Regions from separate parts of the Morganella morganii genome, predicted to be linked through region 4. Evidence: predicted binding sites of a transcription regulator. Region 4 holds the regulator's gene; each other region holds the start of a gene.

Region 1 (3,696 bases), 700 kb from region 4:
TGGCGCCATGGTTTTTTACCAGACCCAGTAACTTCAGCACGAGTTTTCTGAGCACGTGTACCTTGACGAGCACCAGCTGCATACGCAACAACTACTTGATGGACAAGCGCTTCATTGAAATCACGCCCGAAGGTAGTTTCGGAAACAGTCAGCGCGCTTTGCGCGTCTTTCATTACCAATTCCATTCCTATCTCCTCGACGTTAAGCCTTGACAGCTGGTTTAACAATCAGGTTGCTACCGGTTGCACCCGGGACAGCACCTTTTACCAGCAGCAGGTTACGCTCAGCGTCAACGCGAACGACATCCAGGCTCTGAACGGTTACACGTTCGTTACCCAGCTGACCTGCCATTTTCTTGCCTTTAAATACCTTACCCGGAGTCTGGTTCTGACCGATAGAACCCGGAACACGGTGAGACAAGGAGTTACCATGAGTAGCATCCTGAGTACGGAAATTCCAGCGCTTTACAGTACCGGCGAAGCCCTTACCTTTAGATGTACCAGTAACGTCAACTTTCTTAACGTCAGCGAAAATTTCAACGCTGATGTTCTGGCCAACAGTAAACTCTTCACCTTCTGACAGGCGGAATTCACGTAACAGGCGACCAGCTTCAACACCAGCTTTTGCGAAATGTCCTGCTTCAGGTTTGTTCACGCGGTTAGCTTTTTTGCTGCCGGTGGTAACCTGAATAGCACGATAACCGTCAGTTTCGTCAGATTTAACCTGAGTAACGCGGTTATTTTCGATTTCGATAACAGTAACAGGGATTGACACACCTTCTTCAGTGAAGATGCGGGTCATACCCACTTTTTTACCGACTAAACCAATCATTGTTTCAACCTCTCAATCAATTGATACCTGATTAACCCAGGCTGATCTGCACGTCAACGCCGGCAGCCAGATCCAGACGCATCAGAGCATCAACGGTTTTTTCAGTTGGCTCAACGATGTCAACCAGACGTTTGTGAGTGCGAATTTCGTACTGATCGCGCGCATCTTTGTTGACGTGCGGAGAGATCAGAACGGTAAAACGCTCTTTACGGGTCGGCAGCGGGATAGGACCACGAACTTGCGCACCAGTGCGCTTAGCAGTCTCTACGATTTCCGCAGTTGATTGATCGATCAGACGATGATCAAAAGCTTTAAGGCGGATACGGATTCTTTGGTTCTGCATGAGACCAGAGCTCCAACTATTTTATAAACGTAAAAAATTACTCCTCGCACCCATTTCGATTGACGGGGGAGTGTAATCGTTCTCGATGTAATCCCCATATCGGGGATATTTTCATGAACAGCTAAAAAACATACTGTCCAATGCTGGTATCAACCAGGCTTGCACAATTGGCAAGCCCGCGCATTATACGTGAATGAGCCCTGAAAGCAAGCCGCAAACCGGGATTTGTGCAAATTATCTCCGGCGCCATGACAAAAAATCAAAAAAGAAAAACCGCCGCGGGTTTCCCTGCCGGCGGTTCTGCACATTGCTTACTTTAGTGATTATTTCTCTGTTTTTTATTCTGTGTCTGCGTCCGCCATCTGTGCCTGCTGATAGTTCTGCAGACCCACACGGGCTATCAGATCCAGCTGGGTTTCCAGCCAGTCGATATGAGACTCCTCTTCCGCCAGTATTTTTATCATCAAATCACGGCTGACATAATCATGTTTGGAATCGGCATAGGCAATGGCTTCACGTAAATCTTTGGCGCCATCCAGTTCCAGCTGAAGGTCAGACTTCAGCATTTCCTCAACATCTTCGCCGATATGAAGTTTACCGAGATCCTGAAGGTTCGGGATCCCTTCCAGAAATAAGATACGCTCAATGTATTCATCAGCGTGTTTCATCTCATCAATGGATTCTTCATACTCTTTGTTGTTGAGTTTAATCAGACCCCAGTTTTTGAACATGCGGGCATGCAGAAAATACTGGTTAATAGCAACCAGTTCATTTCCCAGCAATTTGTTCAGATGCGAGATCATTTTTTTATCGCCTTTCATGTACCCTCCTTTGTTTCCTGTCTGTTCAGTATAGACACAGGAAATAATTCACGGAGTGATTACGGTGACAAAATAGCGATACAGTTCAAAATTCCGGCGGGTTTCAGAGAGAAGATTCAGGCGACGCGGTCAACCGGGACAGACATATGCTCTTCTGCAATAACGGCTTTGGCGTGGCGGATACATTTGCCGCATTCAGTGCCGACAGGGATAATTTTACGCAGTTCACCGATGGAATGAACCTTATTCTGGCGCACGGCATTCCGGATGGCTTTATCGCTGATGGCATTACATAAACATACGTACATATCATTCCTCCTGACTGCGGTAAAGAGTAAATGATAATCAGTATTATTACAATTGCTATTGTGTAAATTTTGTCAGCAGTTGCCGGAAAGCAGGCATAAAAAAAGAGAGCCGCAGCTCTCTTTTTAATAATCAGCGGGGAATTAACCCATCACTTTCGCTACAACACCCGCGCCAACGGTACGGCCGCCTTCACGGATTGCGAAACGCAGACCATCGTCCATTGCGATTGGGTGGATCAGGGTGACGATCATTTTGATGTTGTCGCCCGGCATTACCATTTCAACGCCTTCCGGCAGTTCGATAGTACCTGTTACGTCTGTGGTACGGAAGTAGAACTGTGGACGGTAGCCTTTGAAGAATGGAGTATGACGACCACCTTCATCTTTGCTCAGAATATAAACTTCTGATTCAAATTTGGTGTGTGGTTTGATTGAACCTGGTTTAGCCAGAACCTGACCACGTTCGATTTCTTCACGCTTGGTACCACGCAGCAGAACACCGACGTTCTCACCTGCACGGCCTTCGTCCAGCAGTTTGCGGAACATTTCAACACCGGTACAGGTGGTTTTCGCAGTATCTTTGATACCCACGATTTCAACTTCCTCACCAACCTTGATGATACCGCGCTCAACACGACCGGTAACAACGGTACCACGGCCGGAGATTGAGAATACGTCTTCGATTGGCAGCAGGAACGGCTTGTCAATTGCACGCTCTGGCTCCGGGATGTAAGAATCCAGGAAACCTGCCAGTTCAACGATCTTAGCTTCCCACTCTGGCTCGCCTTCCAGTGCTTTCAGCGCTGAACCGCGAACGATTGGCGTGTCGTCGCCAGGGAAATCGTACTGAGACAGAAGTTCACGAACTTCCATTTCAACCAGTTCCAGCAGCTCTTCATCATCAACCATGTCACATTTGTTCAGGAATACGATGATGTAAGGAACGCCAACCTGACGACCTAACAGGATGTGCTCACGGGTCTGTGGCATAGGGCCATCAGTTGCAGCAACAACCAGGATAGCGCCGTCCATCTGTGCAGCACCGGTGATCATGTTTTTAACGTAGTCGGCGTGCCCCGGGCAGTCAACGTGCGCGTAGTGGCGAGTCGGAGTATCGTACTCTACGTGAGAAGTAGAGATGGTGATACCACGTGCTTTTTCTTCAGGCGCGTTATCGATCTGGTCGAATGCACGAGCGTTACCGCCGTAGGTTTTTGCCAGAACGGTGGTGATTGCAGCAGTCAGGGTAGTTTTACCGTGGTCAACGTGGCCGATAGTACCAACGTTAACGTGCGGTTTCGTACGTTCAAACTTTTCTTTAGACATTAGTTGTCCCTCTAAGACACGGAATCGGTGGTTTCACCACATCAACCAAGCAGTATTGCTTGTCTGG
Region 2 (3,696 bases), 1.1 Mb from region 4:
CGCTGACATGCAAATCTTTTACACTTAACATAATGTACTACTCCGTCCCGCCGGTTATCCCGCAGGCGCTGATTCTGATGGATTAACCGACACTGTGTTCCAGGCTTATCGCCAGCAGTTTCTGTGCTTCCACGGCAAATTCCAGCGGCAGCTCAGAGAACACATCTTTACAAAAACCGTTTACAATCATTGAGATGGCGTCATCTTCGCTGATACCGCGCTGTAAGCAGTAAAACAGCTGGTCTTCACCGATACGCGAGGTGGTAGCCTCATGCTCCAGTTGCGCACTGTTATTCATCACTTCCACATACGGGAAAGTGTGTGCGCCGCACTCTGTGCCGATAAGCATTGAGTCACACTGAGTAAAGTTACGGGCGTTTTCCGCCCCCGGCAGCACCTTCACCAGTCCCCGGTAGCTGTTCTGGCTTCTCCCGGCGGAAATCCCTTTCGAGATAATTGTGGATTTGGTATTGCGGCCGATGTGGATCATCTTGGTACCGGTATCCGCCTGCTGTGTGCCGTTGGTCAGGGCAACAGAGAAGAATTCACCGACAGAGTTATCCCCTTTGAGGATCACACTCGGGTATTTCCAGGTGATAGCAGAGCCGGTTTCAGACTGTGTCCATGATATTTTGGAATTTTCACCCTCACACAGTGCCCGCTTGGTGACAAAGTTGAGGATGCCGCCTTCACTGTCACCGCCGGAGAACCAGTTCTGAACAGTGGAATACTTCACTTCCGCATCTTTATGGATGATCACTTCCACAACCGCCGCATGCAGCTGATAAGTGTCACGCACCGGTGCGGAGCAGCCTTCGATATAGCTGACATAACTGCCTTCATCCGCAATCAGAATGGTGCGTTCAAACTGGCCTGTTTTGGCTGCATTAATGCGGAAATAGGTGGATAATTCCATCGGGCAGCGCACCCCTTTCGGGACATAAACAAAGGTGCCGTCAGAGGCAACCGCCGAGTTAAGTGCGGCGAAAAAGTTATCGTGATTGGATACCACGGTACCGAGGTATTTCTGCACCAGTTCCGGATAGTCGTGAATCGCTTCCCCGAACGAGCAGAAAATCACACCGTGTTTTTTCAGCTCATCACGGTAAGTGGTTGAGACAGATACGGAGTCAAAAATCGCATCCACCGCCACCGCCTGCCCTTCGCGAACCGGCACGCCGAGTTTTTCAAAGGCTTCTTCCACTTCACTGGTCAGGAAACTGCCCGCCGGGCTTTGCACTGCCCCCGGCTGTGAGCCGCAGGTATCATCACACGAGCCGCATGACGGCGCGGAGTAATAGCTGTAATCCTGATAATCCAGCTGCGGATACTTCGCCTTCAGCCAGTGCGGCTCTTCCATCCCCAGCCAGTGCTGAAAAGCCTCCAGCCGGAAATTGAGCATCCACTCCGGTTCATTTCGTTTGGCGGAAATGGCGCGGATCACATTTTCGTTGATCCCTTTCGCCAGTTCATCCGTGGCGACGTTAGTGAAGAAGCCCTCTTTATAGCGTCCGTCATTCAGCCAGGTCTGGACGTCTTCACCAATCTCTGCATTGCTCTGAGACATAATATGGCTTCGCTCTTAAACCCCGAAGCTTTCACCACACCCGCAGGCATGCTGAGCTTTCGGATTATTAAATTTAAATATCTGATTCAGCCCTTCACGGACAAAATCCACTTCCGTGCCGTCAATAAACGGCATGGCTTTGCGCGGGACATACAGCCGGGCGCCGTCGCGCTCAAACAACATATCCTCTGCATCCGCCTGATTAATCATTTCAAAAACATAACCAAACCCGGCACAACCGGATTGTTTGACACTCAGGCAAAGCCCGATACTGTCCGGGGTGTTTTTCATCAGTGTCACAATCTGCTTTGCAGCGGCCGCTGTCAGTGTGATACCTGTCCAGTCATTATCATTCAGTGAAAAAGTTTCCACCGGGTTGGTGCTGTGCGTTGTCATTATTGACCTCATAAAATTCGACGGGAGCTCTCCGTAAACATCATGTTAATGATAATATTTCTCACTTCAACCACTTGCTTTGAAAGGATATTCCGATTGCTGCTTAAATAATAGACAAACATGCCGGGCGGGCGTTATCATTTTTGAGCGGAAAATGAATTAATCTTTTGTTTATAAAAGAGATTATTTATCAATGATAAATACTTATTACCGTACCAGCCAGTACAGTATCAATGGCACAAAAGGATCATTATAAATACGACTTTTGAAGAGAAGTGCCGGTACACGGAAATTCCGGGCGGAATTCACCTAATACCGGCTGATATGTTGCTCAGATGTTAGTTTTTTGACCCGCGCAGAATCGCGGTGGTCAGACGGGAAATACAGCATAACCGCTGCTGCTCATCAAAAATCTCAATAGACCAGACCTGCTGGTTGCGTCCGAGGTGTATCGCCTTGCAATAACCGGTAACAACACCACTGCGCACCGCACGCACATGGTTGGCGTTAATCTCAACACCGACCACGGTTTCATCCCCTTCACTGCACAGATAACCGGCCACAGAGCCGAGGCTTTCCGCCAGTACCACCGATGCCCCGCCGTGCAGCAGGCCGTGCGGCTGTTTGGTCCGGTCATCGACCGGCATCGTCGCGATTAACTGCTCCGACTCCACTGCCGTAAAGACAATGCCCAGGTGGCTGAGCATATTCCCTTCCGAGATGCGATTCAGTTCTGCCGGTGTTGCAGGTCGTTTCCATATCATTAATAAGCTCTCCGCGTCATGTTTTATCCCGCTGTCAGGATACCAGTGTCAGCAGCGCCTGCAACGGGTGCAGCATCACTTTGCCTTCCATCCGTTTTACCTGACTGCGGCAGGAATATCCGGTGGTCAGACAGCGCTCTGATGGCAGTGACTGGTACGGCTGCGCCCAGGAAAGCTGATAAATCCCTTTCGAGCGCGCCAGGTTCGGCATCTCATGACCGTAGGTCCCCGCCATACCGCAGCAGCCGGTACTGACAGACTGCAGTGAGGCACCAAAACGGCGGAAGAGATTCTGCCAGATTTTCACACTGTCCGGCAGTGCAGTGGCCTCGGTACAATGGCTGAACAGATACCAGGGGGGAGTATCCTCACTGATATCTTTCACCGGTAATAAATCCGCATATTCTGTCAGAAATTCATGGACTAACATCACGCGAAACTGCTGTTTCTCCGGTGGCAGAACAGTTTTGTATTCATCGCGGTAACAGAGCACCAGCGCCGGATCGACACCCGCCATCGGACAGCCGAGCCGTGCCACCCGGTTGAGGAAATCCGCCGTTTTGTTTGCCGTACGGGCAAAGCGGGCGAGAAAACCTTTAATATGCTGCGCTTTTCCGTTCGGGCTGAACGGCAGCAGCACCGGCTGAAAACCAAGCTTTTCCGTCAGTGCGGCAAAATCGGCCACCACTTTTGCGTCAAAATAGCTGGTGAACGGATCCTGAACGATAAAGAGATAGCGCCCGGCGCGGCGCTGTTCCTCACTCATACTTTCCAGCATTTCCAGGGTGACGGAAACCGCGTTGCTCCCCGCCAGCTGCTGTTTCAGTGACGGTGACGACAGCAGCGGTAAATCGGTCATACCCACTGCTTTTTCACTGAGTTTCTGCACCCACGGCTGTTTCAGGAAAAAGTTAAACATCTTCGGCGCTTTCGCCATCAGCGGTGCACCGGCTTCCACATTCGCCACCA
Region 3 (3,696 bases), 1.8 Mb from region 4:
TGCTGATGATTGTCAGCGGCCGCTCTGGTTCGGGTAAATCTGTTGCCCTGCGGGCGCTGGAAGATATGGGTTTCTACTGCGTTGATAACCTGCCGGTCACTCTTCTGCCGGAGCTTGCCGCTACCCTGGCAACACGCGATACCTCTGCCGCAGTAAGTATTGACGTCCGCAATATGCCGGAGTCTCCGGAGGTGTTTGAGGAAGCCCTGACCAGATTACCGGACAGTTTCTCACCCCAGCTGCTGTTCCTGGATGCGGATCGCAATACGCTGATCCGCCGTTACAGTGATACCCGCCGTCTGCATCCCCTTTCCAGTAAAAATCTCTCGCTGGAAAGCGCTATTGATGAGGAAAGCGATCTGCTGGAGCCGCTGCGCTCCCGTGCGGATCTGATTATCGATACCTCTGAAATGTCAGTGCATGAACTGGCAGAAATGCTGAGAACCCGTCTGCTCGGCAAACGCGAACGCGAGCTGACCATGGTATTCGAATCGTTCGGGTTTAAACACGGCATTCCGATTGATGCGGATTATGTGTTTGATGTCCGCTTCCTGCCGAACCCGCACTGGGATCCGAAACTGCGTCCGATGACCGGTCTGGATAAACCGGTGGCGGCGTTCCTCGACCGCCATACGGAAGTACATAACTTTATTTACCAGACCCGCAGTTATCTGGAACTGTGGCTGCCGATGCTGGAAACCAACAACCGCAGCTACCTGACCGTCGCTATCGGCTGTACCGGCGGGAAACACCGTTCTGTCTATGTGGCGGAGCAACTGGCGGATTACTTCCGCTCACGCGGGAAAAACGTGCAGTCGCGCCACCGGACACTGGAAAAGCGGAAATAATCCATGACTATCCGTTGTCAGGTTGAAATCAAAAACCGGCTGGGGCTGCATGCCCGGCCGGCCATGAAACTGTTTGAACTGATCCAGACCTTCCGGTCAACGGTGGTATTCCGTAATAAGCAAAATGAAGAAGCCCGGGCAGACAGTGTGCTCGCCATGCTGATGCTGGATTCCGAACAGGGCAGTTTTATTGAAGTGGAAGCAACAGGACCTGATGAAAATTCTGCCATTGAGGCAATTATTTCCCTTTTTGATTCAGGTTTTGATGAAGATTAGTTATACTAACCGAAATATTTTACTTAAAGAAAACTGATACGCTGTTTCGTTCACGCAGCCCGGCGGTTCGTGATCCTGATCTCTTTCCTTTCGGGGGAGAACAGCCTACTATCAGATTAATTATCAAATGAGCACCCCCCTCCTTCTGGTGTGGGGGGTGTTCTTTTGTATTGGAAATGATTTGGAGTGTGGTATGAAAAAGCCCAATATAATTATTAATGAACTGGACGCGGAGCGTCTGGATATGCTGCTGGAACAGCCGGCTTATGCTGACAGTCCGGTTGCCGAAGCCCTGAATGAAGAGTTGGATCGCGCGGAAATCCTGCCGCCGGCAGAAATGCCAGCCACGGTCGTGACGATGAACAGCCGCATCCGCTTTGAAGATTTATCGAGCGGGAAAGAGAGTATCCGTACCCTGGTGTACCCGGCTTCACTGAAAGACAGTGCTGAACAGCTGTCTGTGATGGCACCACTGGGAGCTGCGTTACTCGGGCTTTCTGTCGGTGATGAGATCTCATGGGAACTGCCGAACGGTGAAGCAACGCGCGTAAAAGTATCAGAAATTATCTATCAGCCTGAAGCTGCCGGTGAGTTACACCGTTAATCCGCTTTAAGCCGGTTCTGCGTCCGTTTCAGGCAATCTGCGGGCGCAGCTTCCTCAGGGGTTCCTTTCTTCACACCTTTATTGCATGATGTTTCTCTCTTTATTTCCTGAAGGAAACTGATCATGGCTGCCTATTCTTTGACATCTTTGTTTGGTATGAGCGGAGCTCCGGGCGGATTTCCGGTCATTCTGGGTTTTGAACAGCAGCTGTTATTACTGTGGCGGGGCTTTATGCTGCTGGCAGTCTGAATATCATCCGTACAACACAATTCAATAACGCAAGTTAATCATGCCGCAGCGGCTTCTTCCGCTGCGGCATTTTTATTTCCGCCTCGCCCTTCACGGATGATTATCACAAAAATTATTGCGCATAGTAATCATTATCAATATCATTCCGTTTTTATTTTGGCTGTTTATTCTTCTGATATTGAGACTCACACATGAAATCTGCTGCGCATTTACGCAGACCGCATTGCTGTTCTCGGTTTGTGCTGACATTCCCCTTTATCTTTATTCCTGTTTTTCATGCGGTTGCCGCCGATGATACTCTGGTTGTCACTGCCGCCCCGCAAGACCGCGAAGGGAGTTACAGCGGGGATAATGTCTATTCCACTCTGAAAACACTGACCCCGCGTAATGAAACGCCGCAATCCATCAGTATTGTCACGCCGCAGTTGATCCGTGACTTTAATGTCACTTCAGTGGATGACGCAGTGAAGTTTGTCAGCGGTGTAACTCAGGGCAACACGCTGGGCGGCATTGAGGACGGGTTTGTCAAACGCGGCTTCGGCTCCAATACGGACGGCTCTGTGTTTATCGACGGGGTACGCAGCAACCAGGGGCTGGCGATGGATGCCACTACTGAACGTGTTGATGTTCTGAAAGGCTCTTCTTCCCTGCTTTACGGTATTCTGAATCCGGGCGGCGTGATAAACCTGATCTCCAAAAAACCACAGTATCAGTGGCAGGGACGCATCAGCGGACGGACAAACAGCAACGGCGGCGGTACCGGTACGATTGATGTGACCGGCCCTCTCGGCAATGGCGTGGCAGTCCGGCTGATAGCAGAACGCCGCCATGAAGATTACTGGCGCAATTTCGGGGAAGATCAGCACACGTTGCTGGCGCCTTCCCTGAGCTGGCTCGGTGACAGCGCCTCGTTCAATGTGGCTTATACCGAAAATAAATTCGATGTGCCTTACGATCGCGGAACCGCTTTTATCGGCGGCAGCCCGATCCGTATTCCTTATAATGAACGGATAGATGACAACGCTAATCACGCATACGGGAAAAATAAACGTCTGACCGCAGAATACCGGCAGGAATTTGACGGCATCTGGGAAACCGGAATTAAGTATGCGTGGATGCAGCGCCGCTACGACAGTAATGAGGTCCGCGCGACGGCTATCAACCCGGAGACCGGAATTGTTACCCGCCGTGCTGATGCCAACCGTGGCTTTAATCATCAAACCACCTATATCGGCTGGGATATCAGCGGTACACCGGAACTCGCCGGTATGCGGCATGACATCACGCTCGGGGCTGATTACGAAAAGAACGAAACCTACAAAGCCTGGTCCTTCCGCGGCAAGCCGTCAAAACAATTCAATATGTACCATCCGGTATACGGCGAATCACCGGTCACCACAGATAAAACCGCCGATGACGCAAAAAGCAACCTGCGCGCCACGGTGTACAGCAGTTCACTCTATGCCAAAGACAGTATCCATCTGAATGACCAGTGGATTGTCGTGCTCGGAGGCCGTCTGCAGCGCTATACGCAAAATGGCAGCAGCGGATGGATAAACCATCAGACAACACTCAATGACAGCGGTTCTGAATTTGTTCCGCAGGCCGGGGTCGTCTACAAACTCACACCGGAACTGGCACTTTACAGCAGTTACAGCCAATCCTTCACCCCTTCCGCACAGGTGGATGATGACGGCAATGTGGCCTCCACTGAAAAAG
Region 4 (3,696 bases):
CCACCGCAATTATGGCGCGCCGCATCCGTGAGGATGGCGTTATTCCGTTCCTGCTGAAATCCTTTAAGCAGGGAGAATGGAAATTCAATCTGCCGGTTATCAAAGCACAGTATGAATCCATCATCGGCTGGGAAACCCTGCCGCCGCAACAGGTTCCGCTGCTGCTTATCCCGGGCGGTAATTCATCGTATGTGAAACCGGAATACCGCGACGCCATTATGGCGCAGTTCCCGCAGGCAACCGCCCATGTGATTGCCGGATGCGGCCACTGGGTACACGCTGAAAAACCGGACGCGGTTCTGCGCGCCATCAGCCGTTTCCTGGATAAAGCCTGACAGTAGTGCCGCCGTCACGGCGGCATCATTCACTGACGGAAACTCAGTATCAGACTGTCATCGTCACTCTCCTGCCACCAGGCCACAACAGAACGCACCTGATGTCTGACATCCTGCCCCGGCAGATCAAAACAGATATCCAGCAGGCAGCAGCCGGATAAAATCAGACACAAATACTGAAGCGGACGGATAAACACCGTCAGCATCTGCTTTACTTTGCAGCCGTAGTGATACTTTTTGTGCGACATCCGCGATAATTCCGCAGATTCTGAGATACGATCCATGTGCGCGTCCTCTGTTATTCCCTTGCTGAAAATACATACTACGTAATGCCTGCCCGCAAAAACACTCCGTTATCCTGAGCTGAATACTCTTTTTTTTCTAATATATTCATAACGATAATTGCAATATTTAATTCATTGACGAAACCCATCACCCGTCCTGCAGGGCTGCCGCACAGGCGGGCAGACGGTGCGATGTTAATCAATCTGCACGAAATCCGCGGTAACAGGCCGCGAAGCGGTGGCGGTAAGCGGGATGGCGGTGTATCATTGCGCGTTTATCATTGTAATCCGCCTTTTCGTAGTAAAATTATGGCCAAAGAACAAACGGATCGTACCACGCTGGATTTGTTCGCTGACGAACGCCGGCCCGGACGACCGAAAACAAACCCGCTCTCCCGTGATGAGCAGTTGCGGATTAACAAACGCAATCAGCTGCGGCGTGACAAAGTTAACGGATTACGCCGCGTTGAGCTCAAACTGAATGCGGATATTGTCGATGCCCTGAACCAGCTGGCATACGAAGAAAACGTGAACCGGGGCGAACTTATCGAGCAAATTCTGCTTGATTACCTTCAGCGTTCTGATTTATGCACCAAATTGTGAGACGACACACCACACAAATTTGACAGACTTCAAATACTGTTTTCGTCAGAATGGTATTTATGAAGATGAAATAGTTATAATTTCTGCTTGTTGTCGCTGCGGCGTCCTTTTGCAGGCACAGAGATTTTCGGTTGAGAGGCTTATTTATGGCAATCGCAGGTATATTTTTTGGTAGTGACACCGGTAACACAGAAAATATCGCTAAAATGATTCAGAAATTACTCGGCGATGATGTTGCTGAAGTCCGGGATGTTGCCAAGTGCAGCAAAGAGGACATCGAAGGGTTTGATTTCTTACTGCTGGGTATCCCGACCTGGTATTACGGCGAAGCACAGTGTGACTGGGATGATTTTTTCCCGACACTGGAAGAAATTGATTTTAACGGTAAAATTGTGGCTATCTTCGGTTGTGGTGACCAGGAGGATTACGCAGAGTATTTCTGTGACGCCATGGGCACCATCCGTGACATCATTGAACCGCGCGGCGCGACCATTGTGGGCCACTGGCCGACAGAAGGCTACCACTTTGAAGAGTCAAAAGGCCTGGCGGACGACAGTCACTTTATCGGCCTGGCTATTGATGAAGATCGCCAGCCGGAGCTGACTAACGAACGCGTGGCAAAATGGGTTGAGCAGATCCGCGAAGAAATGAGTCTTGACGAGATTCTGGCAATTTAAGGTTTTCCCTTAAATTGCGAATGATAATTCTGCTTATTTATGTAATGATATTATTTATCCGGTCCGGCATCGGTCAGGCGAATCGCACCTGACACCTTTTGATAGCCGGACATTGTGTTCAGCCGTTGAGCGTTTTCCCGAATGTGCGCTCACCAGCGACAATATAGGACTAAATCCGCATGACCGATAACAATAAAGCATTGAAAAATGCAGGACTGAAAGTCACACTTCCCCGCCTGAAGATTCTGGAAGTGTTGCAGGATCCGGAGTGCCATCACGTCAGTGCGGAAGATCTCTACAAAAAACTGATCGATATCGGTGAAGAGATTGGACTCGCAACTGTCTACCGCGTTCTGAACCAGTTTGATGACGCCGGTATTGTCACCCGTCATAACTTTGAGGGCGGCAAATCCGTTTTCGAACTGACCCAGCAACACCACCACGATCACCTGATCTGCCTGGATTGCGGTAAAGTGATTGAGTTCAGTGATGAATCCATTGAATCACGTCAGAAAAATATCGCGGAACGCCACGGTATTAAACTCACCAACCACAGCCTGTACCTGTACGGCCACTGTGCGGATGGTGACTGCCGTTCTGATGAAGGTATCCACGACGAGAAAAAATAATTCTCGCCGTTAACCATTTTGTATGAAAGGCGCGTATCGCGCCTTTTTTGTTGCCGTTTTTCAGAACACATGCACACAAAAAAAGCCGTTCCTGCGAACGGCTTTTTTATATTAATAACACTGTGTTATCTGTTATTTACTCTCAATTTTCGCCCAGGTATCACGCAGGCCGACAGTCCGGTTAAAGACTAATTTATCCGCTGAGGATAATTTGGCATCAGCACAGAAATACCCCTCACGCTCAAACTGATACGGCTTGCTGCTGTCAGCGGCAACCAGTGACGGCTCCACAAAACCCTGACGGATCACCAGAGAATCCGGGTTAAGCGTCGACAGGAAATCATCTTCTGCGCCCGGGTTCGGTACACTGAACAGACGGTCATACAGACGGATTTCCGCCGGTACCGCGTGCTTCACGCTGACCCAGTGGATAACGCCCTTCACTTTACGTCCGTCAGCCGGATCTTTATTCAGGGTTTCCGGATCATAGGTGCAGTAGATAGTGGTGATATTGCCTTCGCTGTCTTTTTCCGCACGCTCTGCTTTAATCACAAACGCATTACGCAGGCGCACTTCTTTATTCAGCACCAGACGCTTGTACTGTTTGTTCGCTTCTTCACGGAAGTCTGCGCGATCAATCCAGATTTCACGGCTGAACGGCACTTCGCGGCTGCCCATCTCCGGTTTGTTCGGATGATTCGGCATGGTGACCATCACATCACCTTCCGGCATGTTTTCAATCACGACTTTCACCGGATCAATAACAGCCATGGCGCGTGGTGCGCTTTCGTTCAGGTCATCACGGATACAGGATTCCAGTGCCGCCATTTCGACGTTGTTGTCCTGTTTGGTGACACCGATACGGCGGCAGAACTCGCGGATAGAGGCAGCGGTATAACCACGGCGGCGCAGACCGGAAATGGTCAGCATGCGCGGGTCATCCCAGCCTTCAACAAATTTCTCTGTTACCAGCTGATTCAGTTTCCGCTTGGACATCACAGTGTATTCAAGATTCAGGCGGGAGAACTCATACTGACGCGGATGGCAGTCAATAGTGATGTTATCCAGCACCCAGTCATACAGGCGGCGGTTGTCCTGGAATTCCAGTGTACAGAGTGAATGGGTGATCCCTTCCAGCGCATCAGAAATACAGTGGGTGAAATCGTAC

Evidence for each region. Region 4 encodes Fur, which represses iron uptake genes when iron is present. Its sites were predicted from a motif close to ATAATAATGAGAACNACTATCAA; they were not measured.
Region 1: a site for Fur is predicted at 2,334-2,356, ahead of bfd (bacterioferritin-associated ferredoxin). Genes of this name have one in related genera too.
Region 2: a site for Fur is predicted at 2,006-2,028, ahead of sufA (Fe-S cluster assembly scaffold SufA). Genes of this name have one in related genera too.
Region 3: a site for Fur is predicted at 2,099-2,121, ahead of JL661_RS03005 (TonB-dependent siderophore receptor). Genes of this name have one in related genera too.

What each region holds. Positions count from the first base shown of each region.
Region 1 covers NZ_CP069157.1:3,412,261-3,415,956, forward strand. The annotation lists gene rplD (50S ribosomal protein L4) at 1-185, opposite strand, end outside; gene rplC (50S ribosomal protein L3) at 202-831, opposite strand; gene rpsJ (30S ribosomal protein S10) at 863-1,174, opposite strand; gene bfr (bacterioferritin) at 1,513-1,995, opposite strand; gene bfd (bacterioferritin-associated ferredoxin) at 2,112-2,303, opposite strand; gene tuf (elongation factor Tu) at 2,445-3,629, opposite strand.
Region 2 covers NZ_CP069157.1:1,631,891-1,635,586, reverse strand. The annotation lists gene sufC (Fe-S cluster assembly ATPase SufC) at 1-31, opposite strand, end outside; gene sufB (Fe-S cluster assembly protein SufB) at 83-1,567, opposite strand; gene sufA (Fe-S cluster assembly scaffold SufA) at 1,583-1,963, opposite strand; gene JL661_RS07835 (hotdog fold thioesterase) at 2,302-2,727, opposite strand; gene ydiJ (D-2-hydroxyglutarate dehydrogenase YdiJ) at 2,762-3,696, opposite strand, start outside.
Region 3 covers NZ_CP069157.1:651,374-655,069, reverse strand. The annotation lists gene rapZ (RNase adapter RapZ) at 1-848, shown strand, start outside; gene npr (PTS phosphocarrier protein NPr) at 852-1,124, shown strand; gene rnk (nucleoside diphosphate kinase regulator) at 1,318-1,728, shown strand; gene JL661_RS18525 (hypothetical protein) at 1,852-1,977, shown strand; gene JL661_RS03005 (TonB-dependent siderophore receptor) at 2,169-3,696, shown strand, end outside.
Region 4 covers NZ_CP069157.1:2,712,683-2,716,378, forward strand. The annotation lists gene ybfF (esterase) at 1-335, shown strand, start outside; gene JL661_RS13095 (hypothetical protein) at 365-619, opposite strand; gene ybfE (LexA regulated protein) at 929-1,222, shown strand; gene fldA (flavodoxin FldA) at 1,369-1,899, shown strand; gene fur (ferric iron uptake transcriptional regulator) at 2,079-2,528, shown strand; gene glnS (glutamine--tRNA ligase) at 2,661-3,696, opposite strand, start outside.